Butyricimonas faecalis: one gene and its partner. The protein of the gene in region 1 interacts with the protein of each later gene in a pairwise test. Links are inferred from orthologs where the notes say so. Each region holds a gene or a part of one and is shown on either strand. Other genes may lie near its edges. The genes, in order: def and D8S85_RS10870.

Region 1 (3,178 bases):
TGTTGCAGACTGAAAATGAACAGGCGTGTAAGACCTATGATAATATAGGATAAGTAAAAACTGATAAATCCTGGCAATGCGAGTAAGATAATTCCCCCGTATAAAAGAAAAGAAGCTGCAGGCACCGCGATAAGATTTATGAAAATACTGTTCAAACTGATGGTGTGGAAATAGTAAGCCATGATGGGGAGTGTCATGACTTGTGCCGAAAAACTGATGCAAAGTAGCGTGTACAAGGGGCGAAGATACTTGTGCATCTTTTTGATTTGCATCAACGGGTAAATTAGAATGATTCCGGTGTAAGCCGCGTACGACATTTGGAAACTGACCGAATAAAGTAATTCCGGGTTGATGAGAAGTGAAAAAAAAGCAGCGGCGGCAATGGCATTCAAGGGTATGGTTTCTTGTCTGAATACCTCTCCAATGGTAATAAAACTTAGGATGGTTGCTGCTCTGCAAGCGGAGGGAGAGAGGCCGGTGATGCAGACGGTGAACCATATTAGCGGGATCAAAATCAATCGGAACTTTTTACTTTTGAAATGGAATAACCTGAATAGCCCCAAGAAAAAAGCGAAGATCGCTCCGATATGTAATCCCGATATGGCAAGAATGTGAATCGTTCCCGTGTTCTGGAACAATTCTTTCGTATCGGGAGTGATTTCTTGTCGACACCCTAGGCAAAGAGCTGCTAATAACTTGTAAGTTGCACTATCCGGAATCACCCGTTGTAGCTTAGTTGCCAGGTTATTCCGAATTGTGTGACACACGGAATAAAGATCTTGCGAGTGTCCGGTTTTGTGGATTTCGCCTGCCGGAAAACCTTTTGCCTGTATGCCTTGGTGTTGTAAGTAATTGTCGTAATTGAAATCATGACGGTTGTGTGAGGTTTGTAAAGGGTATAATCTTATCAGACCGGAGAGGGAATCTCCTACCGAGATCTCCGTAGAGTCCGGAATTTTTAGATACGTGCATAAATGGGGAGAGGAAACAACGATCTTTCCGGGGGAAAGAATTTGCTCGCAACGCCCCGCCAATTGGTACGTTTCTCCTGGAATGATTGCAGGAGTCTTGGTCCCCGATAGATATACCCCCGTGAAAAAAAGTCCGGTAAACGAGAGCAGTACAAACGGAAGACCGGAACGTACTTTCCGGATAATGAAAAGCAGGGAGAAAGATGTAATAATGACACCGAGGATGGACGCTGAAAGAAAGTTTGATAAATATTGACTGACAGTAATTCCCAAGATCAGCGGGATCGCGAGAAATAAAAAAGGAAATCTATGCCAGTAAATGGAATGCAAACTAGTGTAGAATTTAAAATGTAGAATTTAAAATGTAGGTATAGAATACTATTCTACATGCTACATTTTAAATTATTCTGATTTACTTGGGTAAAACAACCCGGTAATTTTGTTTGAATTTCCCGGCACTGATGTTATTTAGTTTTCCTTTGAGTAAACGTTTTTTCAATGCTGACAGGTGATCTATGAACACGATTCCGTCCAGATGATCATACTCATGCTGGATAATGCGGGCACGGGGGCCAGAGAATTCTTCCACGTGTTCCACCCAGTTTTCATCCCGGTAAGCAATTTTTATCCGGTCTTTTCGCATAACATCTTCGTGGATGCCGGGAATGCTTAAACAGCCTTCATTGAAAGGTACGTCATCTCCCGAGCGCTCTAAAATATGTGCGTTGATAAAAGCTTTTTTAAAATCCTTGCAGTCCGGATCCAACTCCTCGAACGGGGAACCGTCAACCACGAAAACACGAATGTTTTTTCCAATCTGCGGGGCTGCCAGGCCGACGCCATCTGATTCGTACATGGTTTGCCACATATCATCGAGTAATTTACTCAACCCCGCGTATTCCGGGGTAATATCTTCGGAAACTTTCCGAAGAACCGGATGTCCATAAATGTAAATAGGTAAAAGCATTTTTAAATATTCAAATTTCTTTGTGATTCCATATATGACTGTAATATAATTGTTGCACTAATAGCATCGATTATAGCCTTGTCTTGACGTTGTTTCTTTTTTGCTCCTCCCTCGATCATGGCTTTGTGAGCCAGTACAGAGGTGAAACGTTCGTCGTACATAACAACTGGAATATCAGGAAGTTTGCGACCGAGTGCGGTAAGGAAAGGTTTGATATAAGTCATGCTTTCCGAATCCATGTTGTCCATCTGCTTGGGATGTCCCACGACAATCAAATCTACTTTCTCTTTCGAGCAATAGTCCGACAAAAATTGTAAAACCTCGTGCGATCTGACCGTGGTTAGACTGTTGGCAATAATTTGGCATGGATCGGTAACGGCAATACCCACCCTCTTTTTTCCGTAATCAATAGCAATAATTCTTCCCAATTGATTATTCCTTTACAATGATAAAAATATCCTCGTTTTCCTTCTTCATTAAATACTGCTCTCTCGCGAACTTTTCCAAGTTATCCCGGTTCCCCAACAATTCCTCTTTCTTCCGTTTGTCCTCTTCTATCTTTTCCCGGTAATACTTTTGCTCGTTCTCCAACTGGTTGATCTTTGAACATAACTGTAGCCGGTCGATAAAACTGTATTTATCGAATAGAGCGATCCAGATAACAAATAGCAACCCCACGAAAGTGTATTTGTTTGCAAATCGCTGGAACAAATTTCTCGATAATGGTTTGTTTTCGTTTTGCATCTCGCAAAGGTACAAAAAAAGAGATGGTTAAGAGAAATAAATGATAAATTTTTTCCGAACGGGCAAAAGTCTCGTTTTTACGCTGCATATTTATAAAAATGGGGAGAATATTTATACAGCTAATTGATTTCCAATATTTTGTCTTTTGATAAAAAAGAATTTTACCTATTTTTTGTATAACTAATTTCGCTAGCTTTGTGGACACAGAATTTTTCGAACAGAAAAGAAAATAATAAATAAATACGAGTAATGGAAAAAAAATTAGCAGTTATTGCGTTGGGAGGTAATGCTCTTTTAAGAGGGAATCAAAAAGGTACTATTGAAGAGCAAAATGCCAATACCATCGACACCTTGGAAAATTTGGTATATTTAATAAAAGAAGGATATAATCTGATCATTTCCCACGGGAACGGTCCTCAAGTCGGAAATGTTTTGATGGATAATGCTGCAGGAGTTGAAAAATATGACAATGCGGCGATGCCATTGGATGTTTGTG
Region 2 (3,259 bases), 1.8 Mb from region 1 along the record:
GGCATTCAAGGAAGCCGGATTTAAAACTATATTCCTGTCGAATCAAACTCCCAACCGGTCATTCACCGATTACTTTGCCGAAGAAGCAGATATTCATGTCAACGTGCGTCCACAGGCTGACGGGGGACTGATCACGGTCAACAAATTTGACGGAGAAATGCTTCCCCTGCTGCAACAATACGTGGATTCATTGCAAGAAAATCTCTTTGTCGTATTCCATTCCTATGGCTCGCATTTTAATTATAAAGAACGTTACCCGGAAGAGTTTGCCCGGTTCCAACCGGCAAATGCCACGGAAGTCGAGTATAAGAACAAAGACCAACTGATTAATGCTTATGACAATAGTATTTTGTACACGGATTATTTCCTGCACAGCCTCATCGGGATATTAAAGAACTCGGGGGCTGATGCTACCATGATCTACTCGCCCGACCACGGGGAAGATTTGTTGGATGACAACCGGAAGAGATTCTTGCACGCCTCGCCCATCCCGACCTACTATCAAATACATATTCCATTCTTGATGTGGTTTTCGGATAATTATATCAAGGCTCGACCAGAGAAGTTCGAAGTGGCCCGTTATAACAGTAACGCCCCGATTTCATCAAATGCCTCTATTTTCCATACCCTGTTGGAAATGGCAGAAATCAATACGCCTTATTTCGATGCCTCCTATTCATTGGTTAATCCCGAATTTGTCAGAAGACCGCGCATGTACCTGGGTGATCACGATCAACCCGTGAACTACTACGAGGTGGGCTTGAAGAAAGAAGACAAGGAGATGATTCTCAAGAGAGGAATGGATCATTCGATTCAATGATTTTAGATTTCAACGGCACCCGTTTTGTTGAAAATTTAACGTGCTGGATGCTTGTTGAAAAAATAACACAGTCCTATTGCTCAAGCAAGGCTTATTCACTATTTTTGAGGCGTTAATTATAACCCAATACCAGAAAGGTATGTGATCATTAAATCAAATTACACGCAATGAAAGTAGCAGTAGTAGGAGCAACAGGATTAGTTGGAAGAAAAATGTTGCAGGTTCTGGAAGAAAGAAACTTCCCGGTAACAGAGTTAATGCCGGTAGCCAGCGAGCGTTCGGTAGGTAAAGAAATATCCTTCAAAGGAAAAAACTACAAAGTCATGGGTATGCGGGACGCAATCAGTATGAAGCCTCAACTTGCTATTTTCTCTGCCGGAGGAGACACTTCACTGGAATGGGCACCACAATTCGCCGCAGTCGGTACCACCGTGGTAGACAATTCGTCAGCTTGGCGAATGGACCCGACCAAGAAACTGGTAATCCCCGAGATCAATGCGCATGTATTAACTAAAGAAGACAAGATCATTGCCAACCCGAACTGTTCTACTATACAGATGCTGGTAGCCTTGGCTCCCCTCCACAAGAGATACGGAATTAAACGGGTGGTTGTGTCCACGTACCAATCCGTGACCGGAAGCGGGCTGAAAGGGATCAATCAGCTTGAAGGCGAACGGGAAGGTCGAGAAGTGAAAAAAGCATACGCCCATCAGATTGACCGGAATTGCCTGCCCCACTGTGATTCATTCACCGACAACGGGTACACGAAAGAAGAAATGAAACTGGTTAACGAAACATGCAAAATATTAGGCGACGACACGATAAAAGTAACCGCCACTGCCGTACGGGTTCCCGTCATGGGCGGCCATTCCGAGAGTGTAAACATCGAATTCAAGCAAGACTATGACCTAAACGAACTTCGGGAGCTTTTAGCTCACTCGGAAGGCATTGTCGTACAAGACGATCCTGCCCGGAATCTCTACCCGATGGCCATCACCGCAAACGAGAAAGACGAGGTTTTCGTGGGCCGTATCCGTCGGGATTTCTCACAACCCAACAGCCTTAACTTGTGGGTTGTTTCCGACAACCTGCGCAAGGGAGCTGCCACAAATGCCGTACAAATTGCGGAATATTTATACAAACATCAATTATTATAACTAGAAAACAGAATATCCCTTTGTGGTATTTTATATTAAAGAGAAATTCGCCAAAGATATATCCTCTCTGGCGAATTTCTTTATTGAAAAAATATTCTTTCATTTCTGTCACCCTTGAACATTTTTTGGGATTAGTATATTGAAAAACCATTTAATTAATACCCAAAACATGAAATGCTTCTTAACGATTTTGTTATTCGCACTAGTTTCTTGTGCTACCCCATCTTCTTCAGAAGACAGTATAAAGATTTCCATTGATGTTCATGAATTACCGTCGATCGGCCTGGCAATATCAACAACGGACTATGATATTCAACTCGTTAATTTCGACTCGAATAAACATGGCGAATATGTCATACATAATATGGATGCAGCGTATATAACCCTACACAATGGATTTAGTGAACGCAAACGGATTTATGCGAAACAAGGAGACCATATCCATCTTACATTTGACGGGAAAAGTATGAAAGAATCTTTAGAAATTACCGGAGATCACCCGAGAATCACCGAATACCTGTCCCGCCAAAAAACAACACCTTACAATCGCAACATTTATTCCCTGCAATTCCCCGAATTCGAATCCGTCTTAAAAGAGAAAATAATAGAGAATAGTCGCCTATTGGACAGCTGCGAAAACACATTGAAAAATGAAAGTGAGAAATTTATAAAACTCGAACGTGCCCGCATAAAGTATTCATTCGCCCCGGCTCTTCTAAATTATCCAAAAGTCCATGGTGGGGAAGACTTAGAAAAAATCAGAGATGATTATTACACAACCATTAAAAACTGGATTGAAGAGGACAAAGATTACCTGAATTTAAATGAATACAGGACATTTGTCGCACTAGCTTGTGCTACCCTTGCCTCTCAAGAGGGAAAAAATACGACAACATACTACGAAAAAATCTTGGAACAAATGTATTACCTTGACCAAAACTTCAAACAAGAAGACGTGAAACAAGGATTTATCTCCCTTTGGGCAAATGAATACGTGCAGAATAATGGAATAAAACAAATCGATGAACTAAATAAATTCACGCAGGAAAAACTTACCGACAATAAACTCTTATCTCGTTACGAACAAATTTATGACAGTTGGGCCAGAATTGCCCCGGGCAACAAAGCGATAGATTTCCATGCCCAAGATTCCACGGGTAAAGAATTCTCGTTAAAGGACTTCAAAAACCAATACGTTTGCCTCTATATTTGGCAAAACGTCTATCCCTGTATGGTTGAATTTTCTCACCTGAAAAAATTAATCCCCCTATTGGAAGAAAAA

What was found.
Region 2: the proteins of def (region 1) and D8S85_RS10870 interact in binary tests that used the Escherichia coli proteins (3 or more experiments, as listed by UniProt). The link is inferred for Butyricimonas faecalis from one-to-one orthologs.

The regions. Positions count from the first base shown.
Region 1 is NZ_CP032819.1:4,311,921-4,315,098, forward strand. What follows is about bases 162-2,999. They hold def (peptide deformylase), read right to left. Parts: upstream 1,939-2,999; coding sequence 1,384-1,938; downstream 162-1,383. Other genes in these bases: D8S85_RS18430 (ComEC/Rec2 family competence protein), read right to left, coding at 162-1,301; ruvX (Holliday junction resolvase RuvX), read right to left, coding at 1,941-2,366; D8S85_RS18445 (FtsB family cell division protein), read right to left, coding at 2,371-2,682; D8S85_RS18450 (carbamate kinase), read left to right, coding at 2,932-2,999. In the rest of the region: more of D8S85_RS18430, read right to left, coding at 1-161; more of D8S85_RS18450, read left to right, coding at 3,000-3,178. UniProt on the Escherichia coli protein: Removes the formyl group from the N-terminal Met of newly synthesized proteins. Requires at least a dipeptide for an efficient rate of reaction. N-terminal L-methionine is a prerequisite for activity but the enzyme has broad specificity at other positions.
Region 2 is NZ_CP032819.1:2,490,675-2,493,933, forward strand. The notes cover bases 64-2,982. They hold D8S85_RS10870 (aspartate-semialdehyde dehydrogenase), read left to right. Parts: upstream 64-987; coding sequence 988-1,977; downstream 1,978-2,982. Other genes in these bases: D8S85_RS10865 (lipid A phosphoethanolamine transferase), read left to right, coding at 64-820; D8S85_RS10875 (peroxiredoxin family protein), read left to right, coding at 2,147-2,982. Also shown: more of D8S85_RS10865, read left to right, coding at 1-63; more of D8S85_RS10875, read left to right, coding at 2,983-3,259.